Regions from separate parts of the Cupriavidus sp. MEYA8 genome, predicted to be linked through region 3. Evidence: predicted binding sites of a transcription regulator. Region 3 holds the regulator's gene; each other region holds the start of a gene.
The links. Region 3 encodes FNR, which switches genes on or off when oxygen is low (the NO sensors DNR and NnrR bind a similar motif). Its sites were predicted from a motif close to TTGATNNNNATCAA; they were not measured.
Positions count from the first base shown of each region.

Region 1: the regulator FNR is predicted to act here: its motif matches at 2,394-2,407, upstream of paaA (1,2-phenylacetyl-CoA epoxidase subunit PaaA).
Region 2: the regulator FNR is predicted to act here: its motif matches at 4,829-4,842, upstream of ubiU (ubiquinone anaerobic biosynthesis protein UbiU).
Region 4: the regulator FNR is predicted to act here: its motif matches at 4,112-4,125, upstream of AC5WJ1_RS23360 (nitrite reductase).

Region 1 covers NZ_CM181222.1:1,737,507-1,744,589, forward strand. The annotation lists gene boxA (benzoyl-CoA 2,3-epoxidase subunit BoxA) at 19-1,299, shown strand; gene paaX (phenylacetic acid degradation operon negative regulatory protein PaaX) at 1,391-2,314, opposite strand; gene paaA (1,2-phenylacetyl-CoA epoxidase subunit PaaA) at 2,454-3,452, shown strand; gene paaB (1,2-phenylacetyl-CoA epoxidase subunit PaaB) at 3,522-3,803, shown strand; gene paaC (1,2-phenylacetyl-CoA epoxidase subunit PaaC) at 3,817-4,569, shown strand; gene paaD (1,2-phenylacetyl-CoA epoxidase subunit PaaD) at 4,575-5,090, shown strand; gene paaE (1,2-phenylacetyl-CoA epoxidase subunit PaaE) at 5,108-6,184, shown strand; gene paaN (phenylacetic acid degradation protein PaaN) at 6,240-7,083, shown strand, end outside.
Region 2 covers NZ_CM181222.1:1,284,130-1,291,212, forward strand. The annotation lists gene AC5WJ1_RS22970 (type IV pili methyl-accepting chemotaxis transducer N-terminal domain-containing protein) at 1-661, opposite strand, end outside; gene AC5WJ1_RS22975 (hemerythrin domain-containing protein) at 1,008-1,433, shown strand; gene AC5WJ1_RS22980 (hypothetical protein) at 1,458-2,801, shown strand; gene AC5WJ1_RS22985 (Crp/Fnr family transcriptional regulator) at 2,773-3,486, shown strand; gene AC5WJ1_RS22990 (NAD(P)H-dependent flavin oxidoreductase) at 3,557-4,732, opposite strand; gene ubiU (ubiquinone anaerobic biosynthesis protein UbiU) at 5,005-6,063, shown strand; gene AC5WJ1_RS23000 (U32 family peptidase) at 6,135-7,076, shown strand; gene ubiT (ubiquinone anaerobic biosynthesis accessory factor UbiT) at 7,073-7,083, shown strand, end outside.
Region 3 covers NZ_CM181221.1:2,190,220-2,197,302, reverse strand. The annotation lists gene ccoN (cytochrome-c oxidase, cbb3-type subunit I) at 1-648, shown strand, start outside; gene ccoO (cytochrome-c oxidase, cbb3-type subunit II) at 667-1,332, shown strand; gene AC5WJ1_RS10160 (cbb3-type cytochrome oxidase subunit 3) at 1,336-1,500, shown strand; gene ccoP (cytochrome-c oxidase, cbb3-type subunit III) at 1,503-2,420, shown strand; gene ccoG (cytochrome c oxidase accessory protein CcoG) at 2,470-3,942, shown strand; gene AC5WJ1_RS10145 (FixH family protein) at 3,978-4,187, shown strand; gene AC5WJ1_RS10140 (hypothetical protein) at 4,184-4,429, shown strand; gene fnr (fumarate/nitrate reduction transcriptional regulator Fnr) at 4,490-5,215, opposite strand; gene AC5WJ1_RS10130 (sulfite exporter TauE/SafE family protein) at 5,293-6,054, shown strand; gene scpB (SMC-Scp complex subunit ScpB) at 6,612-7,083, shown strand, end outside.
Region 4 covers NZ_CM181222.1:1,359,978-1,367,060, reverse strand. The annotation lists gene AC5WJ1_RS23375 (AMP-binding protein) at 1-2,405, shown strand, start outside; gene AC5WJ1_RS23370 (TerC family protein) at 2,505-3,521, shown strand; gene AC5WJ1_RS23365 (universal stress protein) at 3,532-3,957, shown strand; gene AC5WJ1_RS23360 (nitrite reductase) at 4,234-5,919, shown strand; gene AC5WJ1_RS23355 (c-type cytochrome) at 5,987-6,340, shown strand; gene AC5WJ1_RS23350 (c-type cytochrome) at 6,322-6,708, shown strand; gene AC5WJ1_RS23345 (cytochrome D1 domain-containing protein) at 6,636-7,083, shown strand, end outside.

The sequences.
Region 1 (7,083 bases), on a different replicon from region 3:
CTGATTCTGGAGACCGCCATGGACATGGCAGAAATTCAAGTCATCAAGCAGCACCTGATCGATCCCGAGATCTGCATCCGCTGCAACACCTGCGAAGCCACCTGCCCGGTGGGCGCGATCACCCATGACTCGCGCAACTACGTGGTCGACGCCGACAAGTGCAACCTGTGCATGGCCTGCATTGCCCCGTGTCCGACCGGCTCGATCGACAACTGGCGCGACATGCCGAAACTGCGCGCCTACAGCATCGAAGAACAGCTGACCTGGGACACGCTGCCCGCAGAGCTTTCGCCCGAGCAACTGGCCGACCTGGCCCCCGGCGCCGGAACGCAGACCGCCGCTCCGGAGATTCCCGCCACGTCGCCGCTCGCCGGCACCGGCGAAGATACCTTCAACAGCGCGCGCTACGGCGCCACCGTGCCCCCCTGGTCCGCCGCGCATGCCTACACCAACCTCTATGGCGCCAAGTCCGCGCACAAGACCATCACCGCCACGGTGACCGGCAACGTGCGCGTGACCGAAGTCGGCCGTGAATACGACACGCACCACATCGTGCTGGATTTCGGCGCGACGCCGTTCCCGGTGCTCGAAGGGCAGTCGATCGGCATCGTGCCCCCGGGCACCGACGCCGGCGGCCGCCCGCACCACGCGCGCCAGTACTCCATCGCCAGCGCGCGCAACGGCGAGCGGCCGGGCTACAACAACCTGTCGCTGACAATCAAGCGCGTGCTGCAGGACCACGACGGCAACCCCGTGCGCGGCGTCGGCTCGAACTACATGTGCGACCTGAAGGTGGGCGACAAGGTGGAAGTGATCGGGCCGTTCGGCGCCAGCTTCCTGATGCCCAACCATCCGCGCTCGAACATCGTGATGATCTGCACGGGCACCGGCAGCGCGCCGATGCGGGCGATGACCGAATGGCGCCGGCGGCTGCGCAAGGCCGGCAAGTTCGATGGCGGCAAGCTGATGCTGTTCTTCGGCGCGCGCAGCAAGGAAGAGCTGCCGTACTTCGGGCCGCTGCAGAACCTGCCGAAGGATTTCATCGACATCAACCTGGCGTTTTCGCGCACGCCGGGGCAGCCCAAGCGCTATGTGCAGGACCTGATGCGCGAACGCGCGGCCGACCTCGTGGCGCTACTGGCTTCAGCGGATACGTACTTCTATGTCTGCGGGCTGAAGAGCATGGAGGAGGGCGTGGTGCTGGCCTTGCGCGATGTGGCGCAGCAGGCGGGCCTGCATTGGGAAGCGCTGGCTGAAGGGCTGAAGCGAGAAGGGCGGTTGCATCTGGAGACGTACTGAAGGCGAGGCGTCGCAGATAGCGCCATCGCCGCTCGCACAGGCTCCCCTCGCCCGCTTGCGGGGGAGCAAACCGGCGGCCTTCGCCGGGATGTCAGGCATGCTTGAACCGCTTGCGCAATTCGTTGGACGCATCGGCCAACCCGCCCTCCGCCACCTCCACCACCTCATGCAGGTACTTCTCGCTCGCCTCCAGCAACGCCCCATACATCCCACTACACATCCCCCGCGCCGTCCGCCCCGGCCAGTCCTGCGGCAGCAGCGCCTCCGGCAGGTTCGGGTCGCGCAGCAGCACGCGCCGGTATTCATGGACCAGCAGCGTCCGGACAAAGAAGGCATCCACCGGCGGCAAGTCTGCCGCTTCGTCCGCCAGCGGTGAAAACCGCCGCAGCAGCGCCTGCCACGCGTGCGCCACATCGCCCAGCTTGAAGGTCTGGTGCATCAGCGCCTGCAGCGGGCGCAGCGAGAACGCCTCCAGGCTGCTCGCCTCCATCACTGCCACATACTCCTGCGCGCGCGCCGCCTGGACGATCTCGCGCAGCGAGGCCAGGTCCGCGTTGGGGTGCGCCAGCACGCCCGGCGCGATGGCGCCGAAGCCTTCCCACAGCAATTCGCGCTTCAGCTTCTGCCGGATGGTGGCGCGTACGTCACCGCGCACCAGCACCATGGTCCAGCGGCCGTCCCAGGCAGGCGCCTCGCCGGCATAAATGCGCTTGCCGGCGTGCAGCATGCGCTGCAGGCCGGCCTCCGACAGCCCGTAGTAGCTGCGCCGCCCGATCCGGGTCGCGGCCAGCCAGTCGTCCGCCGCAAGGCGGAAAGTGGCCGTGCGCACCAGCCTGTCATTGATGCCGAACGGCGCCGCGAGGCGGATCAGGCTGCCCAGCCAGATCGCCTGTGGCCGCGGCGCCACCACGTCGCCGAACAGCGTCGACAGCATGGCATTGGCCCCGAGCTTCAGGCCGCGTGCCAGCCGGGCAATGCGCGGGGAGGGCAGTTCCGGAGCCGGGGAAAGCGCCATGATGGTTCTCGAAAGTGATACACATTCGCCGATTGCTTGAATCAAATTGTATCACTACCATCCATTGCAACTGACGAGCTTGATGCAAATCAAGCGCCCGTCAAGCTTCAGACAAGGCCCTTACAAAAGCGGAGCAGGCATGTACGCACAGCTGGTGGAGACAGGAGCAACAAGGCTCCGCGCGATGGAAGAGATGGACCCGCAGGAGCGCGCGTTCCAGTCCCGCGTGGATGACGGCATCAAGATCGAGGCCAAGGACTGGATGCCCGAGGCCTATCGCAAGACCCTGGTCCGCCAGATCTCCCAGCACGCGCACTCGGAAATCGTCGGCCAGCTGCCGGAGGGCAACTGGGTGACCCGTGCCCCCACGCTGGAGCGCAAGGCGGTGTTGCTGGCCAAGATCCAGGATGAAGCCGGTCACGGCCTGTACCTGTACAGCGCCGCCGAGACGCTGGGCGTGTCGCGCGACCAGATGCTGGGCGACCTGCATTCGGGCAAGGCCAAGTATTCCAGCATCTTCAACTACCCCACGCTGTCCTGGGCCGACATCGGCATGATCGGCTGGCTGGTCGACGGCTCGGCCATCATCAACCAGGTGCCGCTGTGCCGCTGCTCGTATGGCCCGTATGCGCGCGCCATGGTGCGCGTGTGCAAGGAAGAGTCGTTCCACCAGCGCCAGGGCTACGACATCCTGCTGAAGCTGTGCAACGGCACGCCCGAGCAGAAGCGGATGGCGCAGGATGCGCTCAACCGCTGGTGGTGGCCCGCGCTGATGATGTTCGGCCCGTCCGACGGCGATTCGCCCAACAGCGCGCAATCGATGCAATGGCGCATCAAGCTGTTCTCCAACGACGAACTGCGCCAGAAGATGGTCGACCAGACCGTGCCGCAGGCCGAATACCTGGGCCTGACCATCCCTGACCCGAAGCTGAAGTGGAACGAAGAACGCGGCCACTATGACTTCGGCGAGATCGACTGGTCCGAGTTCTACAACGTGATCCAGGGCAACGGCCCGTGCAACCGCGAGCGCCTGCGCACCCGCGTCAAGGCCTGGGACGACGGCGCATGGTTCCGCAACGCGCTGGTGGCCCACGCGGACAAGCAGGCCGGCAAGCAGGCGCAGCAAGCCGCCGCCTGATTTCCGCCTGATCGCACGCGGCGCAGCGCGCCGCTCCCCACATCGAATCGCTTTACACAGGAGGTTGCCATGAAAGAGTGGCCGCTTTGGGAGATCTTTATCCGCAGCCAGCACGGCCTGGCCCACAAGCACGTGGGCAGCCTGCACGCGCCGGACGGCGAAATGGCGATCAACAACGCCCGCGACGTCTACACGCGCCGCAACGAGGGCGTCAGCGTCTGGGTGGTCAAGGCCAGCGACGTGATGGCCAGCAGCCCCGGCGACAAGGGCCCGCTGTTCGAGCCCGCCAACAGCAAGGTCTACCGCCACCCCACGTTCTTCCCGATGCCGGAAGCGGTCAAGCACATCTGAGGCGGCCCGGACCATGACGAACCACAAGCTCGAATATTTGCTGCGCCTCGGCGATTCCACGCTGGTGCTCGGCCAGCGCCTGTCGGAATGGTGCGGTCGCGGCCCGGCGCTGGAAGAGGACATCGCGCTGACCAACGTCGCGCTCGACCTGATCGGCCAGACCCGCCTGTGGCTGGGCTATGCCGCCGAAGTGGAGGGCGCCGGCCGCAGCGCCGACCAGCTGGCCTTCCTGCGCGACGCGCACCAGTTCCGCAACCTGCTGCTGGCGGAACAGCCCAACGGCAGCTATGCCGATACGCTGGCGCGCCAGTTCCTGTTCGATACGTGGCACTACTTCCAGCTCGAAGCGCTGCAGCGATCAACCGATGCGCGCATTGCCGAAATCGCCGCGAAGTCGCTCAAGGAAGTGACCTACCACGTGCGCCGCAGCGCCGACCTCGTGGTGCGCCTGGGCGATGGCAGCGAAGAAAGCCACCGCCGCATGCAGGATGCGTTCGGCGACCTGTGGATGTTCACCGGCGAACTGTTCGAAGCCGATGCGGCCGAGGCCGCTCTGGCGCGCGCAGGCGTGATCCCCGATCCCGCCACGCTGGCCGAGCCCTGGCAGCGTCATGTCGGCGAGGTGCTGGAGGAAGCCACGCTGCGCGTGCCTGCGAGCCAGTGGGCGCAGAGCGGCGGCCGCCACGGCCGCCATACCGAACACCTCGGCTACCTGCTGGCCGAGATGCAGTTCCTGCAGCGCGCCTATCCCGGCGCGCAGTGGTGAGCATCATGACCGCGCAAGCGCTGGCGCGTCCCGCCGTGGAGCAGGTCTGGACCTGGCTCGACGCGGTGCCGGACCCTGAGATTCCAGTGATTTCCGTGGTGGATCTCGGCATCGTGCGCGACGTGGCGTGGGAAGGCGATGCCTGCGTCGTCACCATCACGCCGACGTATTCAGGCTGCCCGGCCATGACCGTGATCCGCGAAGGCATCGAAAGCGCGCTCGCCGCGCAGGGCGTGGACAAGGTGCGCGTGCGGACGCAACTGGCGCCGGCGTGGACCACCGACTGGATGACCCCGCGTGGCAAGGCCAGCCTCACCGGCTATGGCATCGCGCCGCCGGCGCAGCAGGTGATCGATATCAGCGGCATCAGCCGGAAAGCGGCGCCGGCCCTGGTGGTGGCCTGCCCGCACTGCGGCTCGCGCCATACGCGGCTGGTCAGCCAGTTTGGCTCGACCGCGTGCAAGGCGCTGTACCGCTGCGGCGACTGCAAAGAGCCGTTCGACTACTTCAAGGCTCACTGAGAAGGAAAGGTGGGGAGATGAGCAAATTCCATGAACTGACGGTGGCCTCGGTCACGCGCGAAACCCGTGACGCGGTGGCCGTGACCTTCGCCGTGCCGGACGAACTGGCCGACGCCTACCGCTACGTGCAGGGCCAGCACCTGACGCTGCGCACCGGTATCGACGGCGAGGACGTGCGCCGCTCGTACTCGATCTGCTCGGCGGCGCAGGATGCGCAGCTGCGCGTGGCGATCAAGCGTGTCGACGGCGGGCTGTTCTCCAACTGGGCCAACGAGCAGTTGCAGCCGGGCATGAAGCTGGAAGTGATGCCGCCGTCCGGCCATTTCCACGTGCCGCTGTCCGCCACGCACGCGAAGCACTACGTCGCCTTTGCCGCCGGCAGCGGCATCACGCCGATGCTGTCGATCATCAAGACCACGCTGCAGGCGGAGCCGGACAGCCGCTTCACGCTGTTCTACGGCAACCGCGCCTCGTCGTCGGTGCTGTTCAAGGAAGAGCTGGAAGACCTGAAGGACACCTACCTGCAGCGCTTCAACCTGGTGTTCGTGCTCAGCCGCGAGCAGCTCGACATCGACCTGTTCAACGGCCGCATCGACGGCGGCAAGGTCAACGCGCTGCTCAAGCACTGGGTCAGGCCGCAGGACATCGACGTCGCCTTTATCTGCGGCCCGCAGTCGATGATGGAAGAAGTCTCGCAGGCGCTGCTCGACAACGGCGTCGACAAGGCCCGCATCAAGCGCGAGCTGTTCGCCACCAGCATCCCCGCGGCGCGGCCCGCCGCGCATGCGCACAAGCAGGTCGGCCAGCAGCAGTGCGAGGTGACGGTGATCCAGGACGGCCGCACCCGTTCCTTCACGCTGGAAAAGAACAAGGAAACCGTGCTAGACGCCGCGCTGGCGCAGGGCATCGAGCTGCCGTACTCCTGCAAGGGCGGCGTCTGCTCGACCTGCCGCTGCAAGCGCATCGAAGGCGAGGTCGACATGGACGTCAACTTCGCGCTGGAAGACTACGAAGTCGCGCGCGGCTTCATCCTGAGCTGCCAGAGCTACGCCGTCAGCGACAAGCTGGTGATCGATTTCGACCAGGAAACCTGAAGCGTTTTCCTGCCATTCCCAATACCCAGATTCAATCTCGCCCCCGGAGCAAGCCGTGTCCCACCCGTTTTTCGAACGCCACCAGGCGCTGCTGGAACAAGCCACCCAAGCCATTGCCACGCGCGGCTACTGGAGCCCGTTCGCTGAAATGCCGAGCCCCAAGGTCTATGGCGAGACCGCCAATGCCGATGGCAAGGCCGCCTTTGAGGCCCGCCTGGACCAGCCGTTCGCGTTGTCGCAGCCCGGCACCGTCGGCCAGGCCGGCAAGGAAGTCTCGCCGTATGGCCCGGAACTGGGCATCACTTATCCTCGGCCTGATCTCGATCAGCTCTTTGCCGGCGTGGCCAGGGGCATGCCCGCATGGCGCAAGGCCGGACCGGAGGCATGGGTGGGCGTATCGCTGGAAATCCTGCAGCGCCTGAACCGCCGCAGTTTCGAGATTGCCTACGCGGTCATGCACACCACCGGCCAGGCCTTCATGATGGCCTTCCAGGCCGGCGGCCCGCACGCGCAGGACCGCGGCCTGGAAGCCGTGGCCTACGCCTGGGACGAACTGCGCCGCATCCCGAAGCTCGCCACGTGGGAGAAGCCGCAGGGCAAGAACGAGCCGCTGCGCATGGAAAAGCGCTACACCGTGGTGCCGCGCGGCGTGGGCCTGGTGATCGGCTGCTGCACCTTCCCGACCTGGAACGGCTATCCCGGCCTGTTCGCCAGCCTGGCGACCGGCAATGCGGTGGTGGTCAAGCCGCACCCGGGCGCGGTCCTGCCGCTGGCGATCACCGTCGAGGTGGCGCGTGAAGTGCTGGAAGAAGCCGGCTTCGACCCGAACATCGTCACGCTGGTGGCCAACGACCCGAGCGAGCGCATGGCGTCGAAGCTGGCGTTGCGCCCGGAAGTGC
Region 2 (7,083 bases), on a different replicon from region 3:
GCAGGCCGTCCTGCAGCCGCAGCACCGGCAGGATGATCCACAGGTAGAGCAGGTAGATCACGGCCACGGTGCCCACGCAGGCCATCAGCGCCAGCGCCGTCTGCGACAGCCGCAGCAGGTCGGTCTTGCGCGCGCTGTCGTGCTCGATCATGCCGACCAGCTTGTCGGCCTGCGCCACGAAGCCCGGCAGCGCGGCGATATAGCGCGCCGGCGCGGTGCTGTCGGTGCCGGCCATGGCGATCGGGCGCAGCTGGGTGTGCCAGTCCTGCGTCACGCGCGCGAGCTGGGCGTGGATGGCGGGTTCGTCGGGCAGGAACAGCGGGCGCGACGGGTTGCCGCGGCGCAGCTGCGCCAGCGTGCCGTCCAGCGCCTGCACCTGCATCGCCAGCGCATTGCCGCGCTGCGCGTGCGCCAGCGTCAGCTCGATCGCGACCCGGTTGGCGCGCATGCGCAGGCTGCCGGCGTCATTGATGGCGGCGCCGGCGCCTTCGAGCTTCCAGGACAGCCACAGCGTGCCGGAGATCATGCCGAGGACGACCAGCAGAACGGCCAGCGACAGCGAGATGATGCGCGTGGAAAGGCGGTGGCGCAGCGGGGTGGCGGCCTGCGCTTCGGCCGGGGGATCGGCCGGGGGATCGGCCGATAGATCGGTGTAAGGCATGGTTCGGTATCGGGGGCTACCTGTCAGGGGAACGCCGGCGTACTGTCAGTCGCGTCAGTCGCGCGCGCGTCTCGAAGGCAATTCTCCACGTGACAGGCGCTGCACTACCTGCGCCAGATCAACAAAACGCGAGGTCGGCCAATTCGCATGTGCGCCCGGGATCGCATTGCTCGTCCGCAGTCAAGCGTGATGGCGATGAATACGACGCTACAGCATGTCACGTTGTGATATATCGACACGCCAGTCCCCTTACACCGGCTATTGGCGCCCGACTTATTCCCGATCAAATCCCCACGCCGGGCCGCGCCCTAGCATCCGGTCAATACCGGTCCGGAGAATCCACACCATGTCTGATGGCATCGACACCCTGGTGCAGCAGCACCGCAGTTGCGACGCCGCGCTGGCACGCCTGGAAGGCGCGCTGCGCGAAGCCGGCTGGACAGAGGCCGCCGCGGCCTTCGCCGAGCTGGAGACCGCGCTGGCCGGCAATTTCGGCGCGGAAGAGGCACGGCTGTTCCCCGCCTTCGAGCAGGCCACCGGCATGGCCGGCGGCCCGACCGCCGTGATGCGACAAGAACACGACGAAGTGCGCGCGCTGGTGGACAACGTGCGCGAATGGCTGTCGCTGCGCGACGCCAATGCGCTCGCGGCCGAGACCGACACGCTGGTGGTGCTGCTGCAGCAGCACAACATCAAGGAAGAGAATGTGCTGTTCCCGATGTGCCGCGCGCACGTGCCGGGGCTCGACGCCGTGCTCGACGGCATTGCCTAGCGCTGGCGACGCAGGGCAACCCAGATGAAGGCCGCCAACCTCGATTACGAGCGCGCGCCGCGTCCCGCGGTGGTGTTCGGTTGCCTGGTGCCGGCGCCGTGGCTGGGCGCCGCGGCAGGGTTGCTGCTCGCGGCGGGGCCCGCCGGCGGCTTGCCGGACCGCTTTGCGCCGCTGGCGCTGGTGGCGGTCCATGTGCTCGCGCTGGGCATGCTGATGCCGGTGATGGTGGGCGCGTTGTTCCAGATGATGCCGGTGGTGGCGGGCGTGGCCGTGCCGGGTGCCGGCGTGCTGGCACCGTTTGTCGCCGTGGCCGGTGCCGGCGTGGCCGCCGGGCTGGGCTTCGGGCTGCTTGGCGGCATGCCGCAAGGCATGCAGGCCGCCGCCGTGGCCGGCCTGCTGCTGTTGCTTGCCGGCGCGCTGCTGCTCATTGCCGGACGGCGCGTGGCCGCGGTCGACGCCACCACGCGCACGCTGGCCGGCATCGGCGCGCCGCTGCTGGCCGCGGTGCTGTGCGGCATCGCGCTTGCCGGCACCTTCGGCGGCTGGTGGCAGGTGCCGGTGGCGCCGGTGCTCGACATGCATATGGCCTGGGCGCTGGGCGGATGGCTGGCGGCACTGGTGGCCGGCGTGGCCACCACCGTGTTGCCGATGTTCTGGCAGACGCGGCGCCTGCCGGCAGCGCTGGCGCGTGGCCTGCCGATGGCGCACTGGGTGCCGCTGGCGCTGTTCAGCGGCGCAACCCTGCTATGGCCCGGCCAGCCTGCCCTGGGCCAGGCGGTGCTGCTGGCGTGGCTGGCGTTCGTCGCCGTGGTGGCCGCGTTCGGGCTGGCCGGCACCCTGCGCGCGCGGCGCCGCCAGGACCCGCTGTGGCTGCTGTGGCCGGTGGCCTGCGCCAGCATGCTGGGCGCGGCGGTGCTGGGCGCGGCGGCGATCGTGTGGCCCGCATCGGCTGCACCGCTGGCGTGGTGGGCCGGCACCATGGCGCTCATCGGCACCGGCGTGCTGCCGGTCACCGCGATGCTCGGCAAGATCGTGCCGTTCCTGGTCTGGCTGCACTTGCGCCGGCTGCTGCCGCCGCGCGCGCGCGTGCCGGCCATGCAGGCCATCATCGTGCCCGCCCGGCAGCGCCGCCAGGCGTGGCTGCTGCTGGCGGCCTACCTGCTGCTACTGGTGCTGCCGCTGGCGCCGGTGCCGCTGGCCCGCGCCGGCGGCCTGCTGCTTGCCGCGGCCAATGCCTGGCTCGGCTGGCAATTGTTGTCCGCGTTGCGCTGCATGCGGCAGATGCGCCGCAGTGGCGGCCTGCCGCCGCGCCATGCGGCCTGGAATGCTGAACGCAGTCATGCCGAAGGAGGTCATCACCATGGGTGAAGCCATCAACCTGGAAGCGCTGCCGTTGTTCCGCGGCGTCGATGCGGCCGTGGTGGCGCAGTTGCGCGCCGCGGCCACGCTGCGCTGCCTGCGCAAGGGCGAATACCTGTTCCGTGGCGGCGAGCCGTGCGCCGGCCTCTATATCGTGGCGGAGGGCCTGCTCAAGCTGGCGCTGCAGCCGCCCGCCGGCGACGAGGCCGCCTGCGAGCGCGCCATCGAAGTATTCGGCCCGGGCGCGGCCTTCGGCGAAGACCTGCTCTGCCTGGACGTGCCGGGGCGCATGGCCTGCCAGGCGCAGACGCGCACGCTGGTGCTGCAGATCGGCAAGGCGGCGCTGTGGCAGGCCGTCATGCAGGAGCCGCTGCTGGCCGCGCAGCTGTTGCGCAACCTGTCGGGCCGGCTGCATGGGCTGATGCGCGACATCGAGGCGATCAGCCTGCAGACCGCGCTGCAGCGCGTGGCTGGCTTCCTGCGCGAGCAGGCGTTTGCCACGCGGCGCACCTGGCTGGCCTGCACGCAGCGCGTGATTGCGTCAAAGCTGGGGATTACGCCCGAGACCCTGTCGCGCGTGATGCACAGGTTCTGCGCCGAGCGGCTGGTGCGGATCGAGCGCGGCAAGATCTACCTGATCGATCCGGATGGGTTGGCGCGCCAGGCCGGCGTGGAGGAGCCGGCGGTGGCCTGAATGTCGGCACGTCAGGCACGTCAGGCACGTCCGGTGCCGCGTGCCGGGGATCCGGACGCGGCACGCAGGCTCAGGCCGTAGCGGCCACCTTGGCAGAAGCCAGCGCCGCTGGCTTTTCCCCTGTCATCAGGTAGTGGATCAGCTCGGCCACCGGGCGGATCGCCTCGCCGAACGGCAGCGCGCCCCTGCCGCGGAAGAACAGCCCGCGTTCCACGTCGCCACGTACCGCCTGCGCGAGCTTGAGGTCGATGCAGAACTGGCCGATGCGCGCAATGCCGTCGCGCAGGCCGCACGATTGCAGGCAATCGAACCCTTCCAGGCACTCTCGTACCTTGGCGCGGCGCTGCAGCCTGGCTTCGCTCGACAGGTAGCGCGACAGCCACGGCGTCAGCACCGCGCGCGCCGGCAGGCCGGCCACGCTGGTGAACTCGCGCAGCGTCTCGGGCCGCGCCGTGGCCAGCACCTGCTTGAAGGCCGGATGCGCATCGCATTCCTCGGTGACGGCAAAGGCGGTGCCGAGCTGCACCGCGGCGGCGCCCTCGTTGAGCCAGTGGCGCACCTTGGCATGGCTGTCGATGCCGCCGGCGAGAATCAGCGGGATGCTGTCCCATGCCAGCCCCAGCGACTGGAACAGGTCGCGGCACTCGGCCAGCACGCGCGAGAACGAAAAGCGCGGCTCGGACAGGTCCTGGATGGTGGCGGCGCCAAGGTGGCCGCCGGCATGGGCCGGGTGCTCGACCACGATGGCATCGGGCAGGCGGCCCTTCTTCATCCAGCGGCGCAGCACCAGGCCGATGCCGCGGGATTCCGACAGGATCGGGATCAGCGCCACCCCGGGGTGGCCGGCGGCCAGCTCGGGCAGGTCCAGCGGCAGCCCTGCGCCCATCACGATGGCATCGGCGCCGCTTTCGCACGCCTGGCGCACCAGCGAGGCATGCGAGCCCACCGCCTTCATCACGTTGACCGCGATCAGCCCGCGGCCTTCCGACAGCGTGCGCGCGGCGCGGATCTCGCGGTCGAGCGCCTCGAGGTTGGCGGCTTCGATGCCCGCCTTGTCGCGCACGCCGCGGGTGCGCGCCATCAGGTCGGGATGGTGGTGGCGCAGGTCGATGCTGGCGATGGTGCCCACGCCGTTCTCGCGTGCCACTGCGCCGGCAAGCCGGTGCGCCGAGATGCCGATGCCCATGCCGCCCTGCACGATGGGCAACAGGCGGCGGCCGGCCAGCTTCAGCCAGTGTTCGTTCATAAAAGGGATCTCCGGAAGGTGAATCGCGTGTGGCCGGCAGCCGGCCTGGCGCGGGGGGTGACTGGCGAAGCGTGGCACAGCGGAAAGCCCCTGCGTTTGCCGCAGGTCAAGCCCACGGGCGCTGCCTGCCATCGGCCTACGCCGACCGGCATACGCCGGCGCCAGCCATGTGCCGTTGGTGCGGGTTTGCGCGCGATCAAGCCCCTTGCGCCAGCGCGTGGCTAGCATCGGCCGCTGTCTTTGTCCTGTTTTTTGTCCTGTTTTCCCACACCATGACAACTGCCTCTACTGGCCCGGATGCGGCCACCGTCGCGCCTGCCTGCGCGCCACGCCGGCCCCAGCTGGTTGCGCCCGCCGGCTCGCTGGCGGCGCTGCGCATGGCGCTGCAGCACGGCGCCGACGCGGTCTACCTGGGCCTGCGCGATGCCACCAATGCGCGCAACTTCGGCGGCCTGAACTTTACCGAGGCCGACATCCGCACCGGCGTCGCCGAAGCCCACGCCCGCGGCGCCGAAGTGCTGTTCGCGATCAACACCTTCGCGCAGATGGGTGCGGTGCCGCAGTGGCACCGCGCCGTCGACGCCGCGGCGGAACTGGGTGCCGACGCGGTCATCATGGCCGACGCCGGCCTGATGGGCTACGCCTGCGAGCGCCATCCGCGGCTGCGCCTGCACCTGTCGGTGCAGGGCTCGGCCACGCATGCCGATGCCATCGAGCTGATGCGCGAGCGCTTCAATATCCGCCGCGTGGTGCTGCCGCGCGTGCTGTCGCTGGCGCAGATCGGCAAGCTGGCGCGGCAGACCAGCGTCGAGCTGGAAGTATTCGGCTTCGGCAGCCTGTGCGTGATGGCCGAAGGGCGCTGCCTGCTGTCGTCGTACGCGACCGGGGATTCGCCCAACAACAAGGGGGTCTGCTCGCCCGCGCACGCGGTGCGCTGGACCGAGCAGGACGGCACCATGCAGGCGCGCCTGTCAGGCATCCTGATCGACAGCTACGCGCCCGGCGAGCCGGCCGGCTATCCGACCTTGTGCAAGGGCCGCTTCGAGGTGGAGGGCGAGCGCGGCTACGTGCTGGAAGAGCCCACCAGCCTCAATGCGCTGTCCCTGCTGCCGGCGCTGGTCGGCATGGGCATCGCTGCGATCAAGATCGAAGGCCGGCAGCGCAGCCCGCGCTACGTCGCCGATGTGGTCGGCGTGCTGCGCGCCGCCATCGACGACGCCTGTGGCGATCCCGCACGCTTTGCGCCGCGCCAGGAGTGGCAGGCCACGCTGGGCCGCCATGCCGAGGGCGACCAGGTGACCCAGGGCGCCTACGACCGGCCATGGCGGTGACGCGGATGGACGCGACCAGCCTAAATCGCCCCGTCGATCTCCCCGCCACCCTTGCCACGATGGAACCTGCCATGCCCGATACCGCCACGGCGACCGCGCCTCGAGCTGTCTCGCAACATACTGCACCGCAATTCGGCATCGCCCTCGGCCCGCTGCTGTACTACTGGCCGCGCGAGCGCGTGCTGCAGTTCTACGCCGCCGTCGCCGATGCCCCGGTGGACCGCGTCTACCTCGGCGAGACCGTCTGCACGCGGCGCCACGAACTGCGCCACGCGCAGTGGCTGGAGATTGCGCAGATGCTGCGCGATGCCGGCAAGGAGGTGGTGTTGTCCACCCCGGTGCTGGTGGAGTCCGATACCGACATCGCCTGGATGCGCCGCGCCTGCGAGCAGCACGACTACCTGGTCGAGGCCAATGACCTTGGCGCGGTGCGCTGCATGGGCGGGCGGCCTTTCATCGCCGGCCCGCACCTGAACGTCTACCACGCCGACACGCTGGCGTGGCTGTCCGGGCTGGGCGCGGCCGGCTGCGTCGTGCCGGTGGAAATGGACGGCCGCACGCTGGCCGCGCTGGCCGCGGCGCGGCCGGGTGGCGTTGGCGTCGAAACCTTTGTCTGGGGCCGCATGCCGCTGGCGTTCTCGGCGCGCTGCTTCACTGCGCGCCACCATCGGCTGCGCAAGGACAGCTGCGAATTCCGCTGCATGGACTACCCCGACGGCCTGGTCGCCGCCACCGGCGAAGGCCAGGCGTTCTTCACGCTCAACGGCGTGCAGACCCAGAGCGCGACCTGCCTCGACCTGTGCGCCGAGGCGCTCGCCATGGCCGCGATGGGCGTGGACATGCTGCGCGTCAGCCCGCACTCGACCGGCACGCTGGAGGTGGTGCAACAACTGGCGGCGATCCGCGCGGGCGAGCGCGCGCCGGCGCCCAGCGGCATCGCCCCGGCGGGGGCGCAGCCCTGCAACGGCTACTGGCACGGCGGCGCCGGCATTGCGTGGGAGGCACGGGCATGAATGCGAA
Region 3 (7,083 bases):
CTGCCAGACTGGGCGCAGTCGCTCGGCATGGTGTTCTCGCTGATTCTGCTGGCGCCGTCGTGGGGCGGCATGATCAACGGCATCATGACCCTGTCGGGCGCCTGGCACAAGCTGCGCACCGACCCGATCCTGAAGTTCCTGGTGGTGGCGCTGTCGTTCTATGGCATGTCCACGTTCGAAGGCTCGATGATGTCGATCAAGACCGTCAATGCGCTGTCGCACTACACGGACTGGACCATCGGCCACGTGCACTCCGGCGCGCTGGGCTGGGTGGCAATGATCTCGATTGGTTCGCTCTACTACCTGATCCCGCGGCTGTTCGGCGAGAAGCAGATGTACAGCGTGCGCCTGATCGAATGGCACTTCTGGATCGCGACCATCGGCGTGGTGCTGTATATCGCCTCGATGTGGATCGCCGGCGTGATGGAAGGCCTGATGTGGCGCGCCACGCAGCCTGACGGCACGCTGACCTATGCCTTCGTCGAAGCGGTCAAGGCCAAGTACCCGTTCTACCTGATCCGTCTGCTGGGTGGCATCTGTTTCCTCTCCGGCATGCTGCTGATGGCCTACAACGTCGCCAAGACCATCGTCGGCAAGCGTGCCGTGGATGCGCCGATCCCGGCCAGCATCCCGGCCTCCGCACACTGATCATTCCAGGATAGAAAGATGTCGGAAAAACAAAGATTCTTTTCCCACGAAACGCTGGAGAAGAACATCGGCTGGCTGATCATCTGCACGATCCTCGTGGTCAGCATCGCGGGTCTGGTGCAGATCGTGCCGCTGTTCTTCCAGCACTCCACGACCAAGCCGGATCCGGGTATCACGCCGTATTCGCCGCTGCGGCTGATGGGCCGGGATATCTATATCCGCGAAGGCTGCGTCGGCTGCCACTCGCAGCAGGTGCGGACACTGCAGGCCGAAACCGAGCGTTACGGCCATTTCTCCACCGCGGGCGAGGCCGTCTACGATCACCCGTTCCTGTGGGGCTCGAAGCGTACCGGTCCCGACCTGGCACGCGTCGGCGGCCGCTACTCGGACGACTGGCAACGCATCCACCTGCGCAACCCGCGTGACGTGGTGCCCGAGTCGGTGATGCCTTCCTACCCGTGGCTGGAGAAGGCCGCGCTGCCGACCAACGATATCCAGGCGCGCATGCAGGCGCTGGCGAAGCTGGGCGTGCCATACACCGAGGCCGACATCGCCAAGGCGCCGGACGAGCTCCAGGGCAAGACCGAGGAAGACGCGCTGGTGGCTTACCTCCAGGCTCTGGGCACCAACCGCCGCAATGTCCGCGTGGACACCGCTGCAGCAGTTGCACCGGCGAAGGAGTAAGCCATGGCCATGATCACCGCTATTGCGACCGTCGTGTCGATGGTCGTCTTCCTTGGCATCTGCTGGTGGGCGTGGTCGGCCGGCCGGCAGGCCGCCAACCGGGAATCCGCCATGCTGCCGTTCGCGCTGCCTGACGAAACCACGACAACATCGAGCCGGAACACCTAGCCATGAGCGATTTCTTTTCCGATTTCTGGAGTTACTACATTGCCGCGATCGCGCTCGTCGGCATCGTCTGGTGCGTATGGCTGCTGTTCTCGCAACGCAAGATCACCAAGACCGCCAGCGGGGGCGACGACACCGGCCACGTCTGGGACGACGACCTGCGCGAACTGAACAACCCGCTGCCGCGCTGGTGGATGTGGATGTTCCTGCTGGCCTGTATCTTCGGCCTGGTCTACCTCGTGTTGTATCCGGGTCTGGGCAAGTACTCAGGCGTGCTGAAGTTCTCGACGCAGGGCGAACTGGCCGCGCATCGTGCCGCGCAGGAGCAGATGCAGAACGAGATCTATGCCAAGTACCTGAAGATGGATGTCAAGCAGGTGGCTGGAGATCCGCAGGCGCGCGAAATTGGCCAGCGGCTGTTCCTGAACTACTGCGCGCAATGCCATGGTTCGGATGCGCGCGGCAGCCGCGGCTTTCCCAACCTGACGGACGGCGACTGGCTGTATGGCGGCGAACCCGAGACCATCCAGCAGACCATTGCCAAGGGCCGCAATGGCGTGATGCCGCCGTTCGCATCCACCATCGACGGCAAGCTGGCAGGCGACGTGGCGCAGTATGTCCGCTCGCTGTCGGGGCTGTCTTCGGATCCCATCCGCGCCTCGCGTGGCGAGAGCACTTTCAAGTCGACCTGCGCGGCTTGCCACGGTGCCGGCGGCAAGGGCAACCAGGCACTGGGCGCGCCGAACCTGTCCGATAACGTGTGGCTGTATGGCAGTTCGGAAGGCAGCATCGTCGACGCCATCCTGAAGGGGCATAACAACCATATGCCGGCACATGAAGAGATCCTGACGCCAGAGCGGATCCGCATGCTGACGGCCTATGTCTGGGGTCTGTCGAATACCGGCGGGGGTGCCGGCCAATGACAGGCGACTCATCTGAGCGGGCGCGGGCCGCCCGCAGGAGAAACCATCCATGAACGCACCCGGGACCGAAGAAATGGCCCGGGCGGCCGACCGCCAGCGGTCGGCCGCTGCGCCTGCCGAGACCTCGGATGAAACGCTGTACGAGGTCCGCCGCAAGATCTATCCGCGCTCCGTTACGGGCGCTTTCTCCAGTTGGCGCGTCTGGCTGGTCCTCTTCACGCAGCTGATCTACTACGGCACGCCCTGGCTCCAGTGGAACGGACGCCAGGCCGTGCTGTTCGACCTTGGCGAACGCAAGTTCTACATCTTCGGGCTGGTGTTGTGGCCTCAGGATGTCATCTATCTCGCCGTGCTGCTGGTCATTTCGGCGCTGGCGCTGTTCCTGTTCACGGCGATCGCCGGGCGGCTGTTCTGCGGTTACGCCTGTCCACAGACGGTCTATACCGAGATCTTCATGTGGATCGAGCGGCGGATCGAAGGCGACCGGATCGCCCGCATCCGTCTCGACGGCGACCCCTGGAGCCTGCGCAAACTGCGTATCAAGGCCACCAAGCACTTCCTGTGGGTACTGATCGCGCTGTGGACCGGCTTCACCTTCATCGGCTACTTCGCGCCGATCCGTGAGCTGGGTGGCGAGCTGGCGAGCCTGTCGCTGGGCCCGTGGCAGACGTTCTGGATGCTGTTCTATGCGTTCGCCACCTGGGGCAACGCTGGCTTCATGCGCGAGCAGGTGTGCAAGTACATGTGCCCGTATGCGCGTTTCCAGAGCGTGATGGTCGACCGCGACACCTACGTCGTGACCTACGACGTCGGCCGGGGCGAGCCGCGCGGCAGCCGTTCGCGCAAGACCGACCATCGCCAGGCGGGCCTGGGCGATTGCGTCAACTGCAGCATCTGCGTGCAGGTGTGCCCGACCGGCATCGATATCCGCGATGGCCTGCAGTATGAATGCATCGGCTGCGGCGCGTGCATCGACGCCTGCAACCAGGTCATGGACAAGATGTCCTACCCGCGCGGGCTGATCCGATACACTTCGGAGAATGCCATGCGCAAGGCGCTGTCCGCGGCAGCATCGCGCAAGCGCCTGCTGCGTCCGCGTGTCATCATCTATTCCGTGATCTGGGTCGCGCTGCTCGCTGGCTTTGTGGCTTCGATCGCGCTGCGCACGCCGCTGAAGGTGGACATCATCCGCGACCGCGGCGCGCTGGGCCGGGAGGTCGAAGGCCGCTGGATCGAGAATGTGTATCGCCTGCAGCTGATCAACACGACCGAGGGGCCGATGTATATCAGCGTGCGAGCCGACAGCGACGAGCTGAAGCACCTGACGGTCGAATATGACAAGCAGGCCGAATCGCTGGCGCCGACCTCGAACCGGCTGTTGCCGATCCGCATACGCGTGCCGATCGAAGACGCGGCGCAGGGTACGCACAAGATCAGCGTGACGGTGACCAGCGAAGGATCGGAGCAGGGCAACGCCGAGATCCGGCAGAGCACCAGCTTTATCGTGCCGCGCGACCTGTGACGCCAGGCGCTCGGTGCAGAACTCAAGGGGGCATGATGAATCAGCAAGGCAATCCGTGGTGGAAAGAGCCGTGGCCGTGGCTGTTGATGAGCGGCCCGCTGGTCGCGATGGTGGCGTGCGGCGTCACCATCTGGCTTGCGTCGTCGCATCCTGACGTGCCGGTGCAGGGCGCAGCGCGCCATGGACTGGTGGTCGAGAAGGCCGAGGCGGTGCGGCCTCAGCCGAGCGCAGCGAGGCAGCCATGAGGTTGCGCTGGCTGATGTGGGTCTTGTGGCCCGGGTTCCTGATGGCGGGCTTCGCCACCGCGACGGTGTTCTCGGTCGTGGACCCCGGTGATCTGAAGTTCTTCGGGCATCCGATCGAGGCGTCGCGCGAATCGATCTACACGATGAGCTTCCTGCTAGCGTGGATCTTCTGCGCGCTGTCCAGCGGGTTGACGCTGTACACGATGCCGACGCGGCTCAGCGATACCGACGAGTTGGAGTGAATGCCGATGCCTGCGCCGCCCCGCGCGGCGCAGGCGCAAAGCGGCGGGTGGTGGGAAGGGTCAGCAGCTACGGCTGTAGAGCTGCTTGATGCCGGCGAGATCCACCAGCTTGACGTGGCGCTGGCGAATCTGGATCAGGCCGGCTTCAGCGAAACGCGAGAACAGGCGGCTGACGGTTTCCAGCTTCAGGCCCAGGTAGCTGCCGATTTCCTCGCGGCTCATGCGCATCACGAATTCGGTCGACGAGTAGCCGCGCGCCGACAGGCGCTCAGACAGGTTGATCAGGAAAGCGGCCAGGCGTTCTTCGGCGCGCATCGAACCGAGTGTCACCAGCATCATCTGGTCGTGCGTGATTTCCTTGCCCATCAGCCGCAGGAACTGATGCTGCAGCGAAGGCAGGTCTGCAGACAGCGTCTGCAGGTCCCCAAGGCGGACTACACAGACCTCGGTATCTTCCAGCGCGGTGGCGTCCGAGGCATGCTGCATCTCACCGAGGCCGTCGAGGCCGACGATTTCGCCTGGCAGGTGGAAACCGGTAATCTGTGAACGGCCGTCTTCGGTCGTGACATGGGTCTTCAGCGTGCCGAAGCGAACGGCGTAAACCGCGGTGAGGGGATCGCCCATGCGATACAAGGTCTCACCCTTATGGACCCGGATGCGTTCCTGCACCAGCGTGTCCATCTTGGTGAGGTCTTGCTGGGACATGCCAACCGGAAGGCACAGTTGCCCCATCGCGCAAGTGGAGCAACGGGGCGACATCTCAGTGATTGGAATGGAGGTGAGCAATTGGAACCTGCAAGAGTGGATGCGAGGGCGCGACCCCGCCATTTTACCGTGCGATGTGATGAGGCAGGGAGTCAGATTTGCCATTTGGTGTACTAATTAGCGTTTTTATGCTGGCATTGCTGGGCGGCGTGCACTGCGCGGCAATGTGTGGCGGCATCGCACTGGCGGTTGAACAGCCGCGTGGCGGCGTCGCGGCCCTGACCTTCGTGCGTAGCCGCGCTGCCTGGGCCGGCGAGTTGCTGGCAATGCACCTGGGCAGGATTTCGACCTATGTGCTGCTTGGCGCGCTGTTGGGCGCGATTGGCGCCGGCGCGTGGAAGCAGGACTACCTGCCGTTGCAGCGCTGGTTGTTTGGTGCCGGCAGTGCCATGCTGCTGTGGTCGGGCTGGCGCGTGCTGCGCGGCAATGCCTTTACCGTCGCGTGGCTCGAGCGGCTGGCGGTGCGGGCAGGCAGCGTGCTGGCGCGGCAGCTTGGGCGGCTGGGCGGCGGCGCCATGCCCACCTTCGTGCGTGCGCATGGGGGGCTTGCCAGGCGCTATGGTGTTGGCCTGGCGTGGGGGCTGGTGCCGTGCGGCATGGTCTATGGAGCGCTGACGCTGGCGCTGCTCGCCGGCAATGCCGGTTCCGGTGCGCTGGTGATGGGTGTGTTTGGCATCGGTACGCTGCCCAACCTGCTGGTGCTGTCGGGGCTGTCCGGCTACCTGCGCAGCCTGTCGCGGCGGCGCGCGGTGCGCGTGGGCGCGGGCGTGGCGGTCATGGTGTTCGGGGCCCTTGGTCTGGCGCGCGCGGTGTTGTTGCCACATTCGCTGGCAGAGCAGGGTTTCTGCCTGGTCTTTTGAGACGTATGCGGCGCTCGGCGCGTCGGATGGTGGTTGCGGGCGAGGGCGGGAATGCCATACAATCGCCAGCATTGCGGTATCGCGCGGTGTTTTGTAAGCAGCGGCGAGCAGCGCCAGCGGCCTTCCTGCCAGAAGGTGCGCCCAGGGCGGCGGGGAGTGTTGGTAGTTCGATTCCCGGCCCGTCCCACGGTCCATCCGGATCAAATGATCTGGTTCAAAAGCCCGGCTGGCACTGCGGTGTTGGAGATGCCGGCCTTGCTCCCGATACCCGTTTTTCTTGCGTCCGAGGCGTTCAGTTCGCCGACAGCGGCGTCCGTTGTGCGGACGCGCCACGCAAGAGGTTCGCTGACCGGCCCATGGCGGCATGCGAACGATCTCCTGCCGGAGTGACCCGGCAACTCGATGCAAAGAAAGGGAAGTGCACGGCTTGGATGCAGCAGGCATCCGGGTGAGCTGCGCAATGAGATGGCGATGGCATTGGCATCGCTGTATCCAAAATCTCCGGTGCCCCGGATCCGTCCGGGAGCAGGTGCAAAGACAGGCTGCACACCATCAACATGAATACCCAAGAGGCGAAGATCGTCCTCGAGACGGCGCTGATCTGCGCGCAGGAGCCTTTGCGCGTCAATGATCTGCGACGGTTGTTCGCCGACGACGTCGGCGCGGACACCGTCCGCGTGCTGCTGGAGGAACTGCGCCAGGACTGGCGCCCGCGCGGCGTGGAGCTTGTGTCGCTGGCCAGCGGCTGGCGCTTCCAGAGCCGCCCCGAGATGCGTGAATACCTTGATCGCCTGAATCCGGAAAAGCCGCCGAAATACTCGCGCGCCGTGATGGAGACGCTGGCGATCATCGCTTATCGCCAGCCGGTGACGCGTGGCGATATCGAGGAAATCCGCGGCGTGACGGTCAGCACGGAAGTCATCAAGAAGCTGGAAGACCGCAGCTGGATCGAGGTGATCGGGCACCGCGACGTGCCGGGGCGCCCGGCCCTGTATGCCACCACCAAGGCGTTCCTGGACGACCTCGGGC
Region 4 (7,083 bases), on a different replicon from region 3:
GCGCCTGTGCAGTCGCAGCCGGCCTGGCCGCGCGCGGCGTGCGCGCCGGTACGACCGTGGCACTGATGCTGCCAACCAGCGCGGAGTACTTCTACTGCTTTACCGGCATCCTGATGGCAGGCGGGATCCCGGTGCCCCTCTACCCGCCGGCGCGGCTGGCGCAGATCGGTGACCACCTGCAGCGCCACGCCGGCATCCTGGCCAACGCGCAGGCGCCGATCCTGATCACGGTGGCCGAAGCGCGGCCGCTCGCCACCCTGCTCAAGGCCAGCACCGGCACGCTGCAAAGCGTGCTGACGCCACAAGAAGTTGAGGACACCGACGCGGCGCCGGTCCATGCGATGCTGCGCGCGCACGATATCGCGCTGCTGCAATACACTTCCGGCAGCACCGGTTCGCCCAAGGGCGTGGTGCTGACGCACACCAACCTGCTGGCCAACCTGCGCGCCATGGGCTTGGCGCTGTCGGTCGACTCGCGCGACGTCTTTGTCAGCTGGCTGCCGCTGTATCACGACATGGGCCTCATCGGCGCCTGGATGGGCAGCCTGTACTTCGCCTTCCCGCTGGTGGTGATGTCGCCGCTCACATTCCTGGCACGGCCCGAGCGCTGGCTGTGGGCGATCCACAAGTACCGGGGCACGCTGTCTGGCGGGCCCAACTTTGCGTATGAACTGTGCCTGCACAGGCTGGCCCAGGCGGACCTGTCGGGCCTGGACCTGTCGAGCTGGCGTTTCGCCTTCAACGGTGCCGAGCCGGTGAGCCTGCAGACCATGCGCAAGTTCACGGCGCGCTTCGCCCGGCATGGACTGCGCGCGCAAGCGGCAGCGCCGGTCTACGGGCTGGCCGAAGCATCGGTGGGCCTGACCTTCCCGCCGCCGGGACGCGATCTGACGGCCGACCTCATCGACCGCGCCGCATTCGCACGCACGTCGCGGGCCGTTCCTGCCGGAGCGGACGGGCCAGACGTGGCAGGCGAACGGGACGCCATGGAGATCCCGTCGTGCGGGCGGCCGCTGCCCGGCCACGATATCCGCATCGTCGACGCCAGCGGCTGCGAACTGCCCGAGCGGCGTGAGGGCCTGCTGCAGTTCCGCGGGCCTTCGGCCACCAGCGGCTATTTCCGCAACCCCGCACAGACGCGCCAGCTCTTCGATCGCGGCTGGCTCAACACCGGCGACTACGCCTATATCGCCGACGGCGAGCTCTTCATCACCGGACGCGCCAAGGAAACCATCGTCCGCGGCGGCCGCAATCTCTATCCCTACGAAGTGGAGCAGGCCATCGGGGCCATCCCCGGCATCCGCAAGGGCTGCGTCGCGGTGTTCGGCAGCCCCGATCCGGCCAGCGGCACCGAGCACATCGTGGTGATGGCGGAATCTGCGGCAACGGACGAAGCAGCGCGCAGCGCGCTGCAACGGCAGGCGCTGAAGACCGCGCTCGATGTGCTCGGCATGCCGCCGGACCATGTCGTGCTGGTGCCACCGCACACCATCCTGAAGACGTCGAGCGGCAAGATCCGCCGCGCCGCTTGCCGGGAGCGATTCGAGCATGGCGGCACCGGCCCGGGCGACGCCGCGCCATGGCTGCAGATCGCGCGCTTCGGCTGGCAGGCGCTGCTGCCGCAGTTGCGGCGCGGCCGGCATGCCGCCGCCGGGCTGTCCTATTCGCTGTACGCGTGGCTGCTGTTCGCCGCGATGGCGCCAGTGACGTGCCTGGCTTCGGTGGCGATGCACCGGCCTGCCATGGGCTGGACGCTCAGCCACCACGCCGCCCGGCTGCTGCTGCGGCTGGCCGGGGTGCCATGGTTCGTGCAGGGGCTGGAGCACCTGCCGCGCAATCGCGCCTGCGTGCTGGTATCGAACCATGCCAGCTACCTGGACGGCATGGTGCTGATCGCCGCACTGCCCATGCCCGTGTGCGTGGTGGCCAAGCGCGAGCTGCAAGGACAACGCATCCCGGGCGCCTACCTGTCCAGCATCGGGGCCGACTTCATCGACCGTTTCGACAACGTGCGCGAATCCGAGGCGATCGAGCGACTGGTCACAACCGTGCGCGCCGGGCGCTCTGCCCTGCTGTTCCCGGAAGGCACCTTCGGCCGCGAGCCGGGGCTGCAACGTTTTCGCTCGGGCGCCTTTGTCGCCGCCGCCCGTGCCGGCGCCCCGGTGGTTCCGATTGCGCTGCGGGGCACCCGCTCGGTGCTGCGCGACGGCCAGTGGCTGCCGCGCCGGGGCCCGATCAGTGTCGTCATCGGCCGGCCCCTGCCGCCCGACGGGCAGGACTGGCCGGCGGCAATGCGACTGCGCAACGCGGCCCGCGCCGAGATCCTGCACTACTGCGGCGAACCCGATGCACTGCGTATCAAGGCGCAGCCTGCGCGGCCCCACCTCGCGCGGCAGCTGCCATGATCCCTGCTGGCCGGACCGGGCGCGAGCCGCCGACCGCCACATCGACCGTCTCACCGGCCGTCTCACCCGCCGTTTCACCCGCCGTTTCACCATAAGGCAATGGAGACCTTTGCCACCGCCCCGATGTGGGCCGGATTTTTTGTCCTGGTGCTGGGCACGCTGCTCGTGGACATCTTTGTCCTTGGCGGCCGGCATGCGCACCGCGTCTCCTCGCGCGAAGCGCTGGGCTGGACCCTGACCTGGATGACCCTGGCCGCGCTGTTCGGCCTCGGGCTCTGGTGGGTGGTGGCCGAGGACGCCGGCCACGACGCCGCCAATCGCAAGGTGCTGGAGTTCTACACCGGCTACCTGATCGAGCTGTCGCTGTCGGTCGACAACATGTTCGTGTTCGCGATGATCTTCAGCTACTTCGCGGTGCCGCCGGAACTGCAGCGCCGGGTGCTGCTGCTTGGCGTGCTCGGCGCGATCCTGATGCGCGCCGCGATGATCCTGGTGGGCGTATGGCTGATCAGCCAGTTCGCCTGGATTCTCTACGTGTTCGGCGTGTTCCTCATCATCACCGGCATCAAGATGCTGTTCATGTCCAGGCATGCGCCCGACCTCTCGCGCAATCCCATCGTGCGCTTCCTGTGCGCGCATATGCGGATCACCCCGCAGTATCACGGCGAACGCTTCTTCGTGCGCATCGACGGCCTGCGCTATGCCACCCCGATGTTCGTGGTGGTGCTGATGGTGGAGGCCACCGACCTGGTGTTCGCCGTCGACAGCATCCCGGCGATCTTCGCCGTGACCACCGATCCCTTCATCGTCTTCACGTCGAACATCTTCGCGATCATGGGGCTGCGCGCGCTGTATTTCCTGCTCGCCAACCTGGCGGCGCATTTCCAGTACCTAAAGTACGGCCTTGCCGTCGTGCTCGCCTTCATCGGCGCCAAGATGCTGGTCGAGCCGTGGTTCCACGTACCGGTGCACTGGTCCCTGGGCGCGGTCGCGATGACACTGTTCGTCTCCGTCCTGCTCAGCCAGGCCAGGACCAGGCGAGCCGCCGCGGCGGGCGATGAGCCGGGCCGCGGCGGCGCACCGCGCGAACGCGAGGCCGGTAACCGGCGCACATGAGGAGCAAGCCATGAACAAGATCCTGCTGGCGACCGACGGGTCGTCCTATAGCGACGCGGCTGCGCGCTACCTGGCGCAAAGCCCGTTGCTGACCCGCGACTTCGTCGTGCACGTGGTGCATTGCGAGCCGGATGTGCCCGGCGACATCAAATCTTTCATCGATCGCCGCACGCTCGACGACTGGCATCGCGAACAGAACGAGAAGGCGATGGGCTCGGTGGCCACCATCCTCGGCGAAGCCGGGATCCCGTTCGAGCGCCATGGCTTCACTGGCTTCGCGCCGACCCGCATCGTGGAGTATGCGAGCCAGATCGGTGCGAGCCTGATCGTGATGGGCTCGCATGGCCGGGGCGGATTCCTGGATGCCATCGTGGGGTCGGTGGCAAGGCGGGTCCTTGCCCATGCGCACTGTCCTGTGCTGCTGATCAAGGATTAGCAGCGCGTCGTTCCCACTAGGCACGGCCCCATAGCCATAAGGGCGGCGAGCGCTTCCACGCGATGGCGCCGCCGCTGGGAGCGCGCGCGCCTGCCGCGCGCGCAACCGCGTCTTCTCCACAGGCAAAAAACCGCTGCATGACATCCTGCCCGGTTTGATGCCAGTCAATCCCCTTCTCGCAGTGTGTCCGCATCATCACTGCAAGCGCCTGGTGCCAGTTCGCGCCCCACAAGCACCGCGACAACAGCTTTCCACAACCCGCTGAACCACGGCACCATGAAAGCAAGAAAATGGCTTTACCCCGCATTCGCGGCACTGCCGCTCTCGCTCTGGCTGGGTCTTCCCCAGGCAGCCACCAACACCGCCAAGGCCGCACCGAAGGCTGAAGCAAAGGCTGACAGGAAGGCGGCTATCCCCACCCTCACCGCCGCCGAGTTCGATCATGCCAGGCAGATCTACTTCGAGCGCTGCGCCGGCTGCCACGGCGTGCTGCGCAAGGGCGCGACCGGCAAGCCGCTGACGCCCGACATCACCCGCGCGCGCGGCTCCGAATACCTGAAGACCTTCATCAAGTACGGCAGCCCGGCCGGCATGCCGAACTGGGGCACTTCCGGCGATCTCTCCGACCAGGAAGTCGACCTGATGGCCCGCTACATCCAGCTTGATCCGCCGACGCCGCCGGAGTTTTCACTGGCCGACATCGAGAAGAGCCGCAAGGACATCCTGCCCGTCGCGCAACGGCCGACGAAGAAGATGAACCAGTACAACCTGGACAACCTCTTCTCGGTCACGCTGCGCGACGCCGGCGAAGTCGCGCTGATCGACGGCGACAGCAAGCAGATCATCAACATCGTCAAGACCGGCTATGCGGTGCACATCTCGCGCATGTCAGCGTCGGGCCGCTACCTGTACGTGATCGGGCGCGATGCGCGGCTGGACCTGATCGACCTGTGGCTGCCCAAGCCCGACATCGTCGCCGAGGTCAAGATCGGCATGGAGGCGCGTTCGGTCGAGACCTCCAAGTACAAGGGCTATGAAGACAAGTACGCGGTGGCGGGCTCCTACTGGCCGCCGCAGTACGTGATCATGGAAGGCGATACGCTCAAGCCGCTGAAGGTCGTGTCCACGCGCGGCATGACCGTCGACAACGAATACCACCCCGAGCCGCGCGTTGCCTCGATCGTCGCCAGCCATTACCACCCCGAGTTCGTGATCAATGCCAAGGAGACCGGCAAGATCCTGATGGTCAACTACTCGGACCTGTCCAACCTGAAGACCACCACCATCGATTCGGCCAAGTTCCTGCATGACGGTGGCTTCGACTCCACCGGGCGCTACTTCCTGGTCGCGGCCAACGCATCCGACAAGATCGCCGTGGTCGACACCAAGGAAGACAAGCTCGCCGCACTGATCGAGGTGGGCAAGACCCCGCACCCGGGACGCGGCGCCAATTTCTCGCATCCGAAGTTCGGCCCGGTCTGGGCCACCAGCCACCTGGGCGACGAGACCATCAGCCTGATCGGCACCGATCCCGCCGGCCATCCGGCACAGGCCTGGAAGGTCGTGCAGACGCTCAAGGGCCAGGGCGGCGGCTCGCTGTTCATCAAGACGCATCCCAAGTCCTCGAACCTCTGGGTCGATACGCCGCTGAATCCCGATGCCAAGCTGAACCAGTCCGTGGCGGTGTTCGATACGCGCAACCTGGAAGACGGTTTCAAGGTGCTGCCGATCGCCGATTGGGCCGGCCTGAAGGGTGCGGGCGCCAAGCGCGTGGTGCAGGCCGAGTACAACAAGGCCGGCGACGAGGTCTGGTTCTCGGTCTGGGGCACCAAGGACGGCGAGTCCGCGCTGGTGGTGGTCGATGACAAGACCCGCACGCTCAAGACGGTGATCAAGGACAAGCGCCTGGTCACGCCAACCGGCAAGTTCAACGCCTACAACACACAACACGACGTCTACTAATACCCGCGGCACCGCACCGCTCTCTCGGTGCGGTGCCCGGTTCCATTCCCCCAACGGAGAAATCAAGATGAAGCACCCCGTTCACCTGACTGCGCACCTTCCTGCGCGCCTGCCCGCGCTGCTCGCAGCCGCCGCCTGTGTCCTGTCATTCGGCGCCGCCGTACCCGGCGTGGCCCATGCCAGCCAGCAGCTTGCTTCCAGCAAAGCTTGCCTGTCCTGCCACGGCGTCGACAAGAAGCTGATCGGACCGGCCTTCAAGGACGTCAAGGCCAAGTACGCAGGCAAGAAAGACGGGCAGCCGCATATGGTCCAGTCGATCCTGAAGGGCAGCAACGGCCAGTGGGGCGCGATGCCGATGCCGGCCAACGCGGTCAGCGAGGCCGAGGCCAATACGCTGGCCAAATGGATCCTGTCGCTCTGATACCCCGGGGGTGGCGTGGCGCCACGGTGACGGTTCTGGCCGCGGTGCTGCTGACCGCGCCGGCAGCGGCGTCAGCGCAGCCCACGCCCACCCGGCAGGCGCAACTGGCGCACTGGCTGCGCGACGACTGCGGCGCCTGTCACGGCATGACACTGCGCGGCGGCCTGGGTCCGCCGCTGACGCGCGAGGCGCTGGCGGGCAAGCCGCCCGAGAGCCTCGTCGCCACCGTGCTGTACGGGCGGCCCGGCACCGCCATGCCGCCCTGGCAACCCTTCATGACGCAGGATGAAGCCCAATGGCTGATCGAACGACTCCGGGCCGGCACTCCGCCGACCGTCGTGCCCGTCACCACGGCGCCGGCACGATGATGCGCGGCCTGGCCGCTGCCTTAGCCTGCGCCGCGGCACTGTTGGCCGGCTGTGCCAGCGCGGTGCGCGGCACCGGCGATCTCGGCGTGGTGGTGGAACGTGCCGCCGGCCGGCTGCAGATCGTGGAAACCACCGGCATGACGCGGCTGGCCACGGTCGACGGGCTGGGCGACCTGTCGCACGCCAGCGTGGTGTTCTCGCACGATGCGCGCTACGCCTACGTGTTCGGCCGCGACGGCGGGCTCACGCGCGTGGACCTGCTGGACGCGCGCATCACGCACCGCGTCCTGCAAGCCGGCAACAGCATCGGCGGCGCGATCTCGCAGGATGGCCGCGTAGTGGCCGCGCAGAACTACGCGCCGGGCGGGGTCCGGC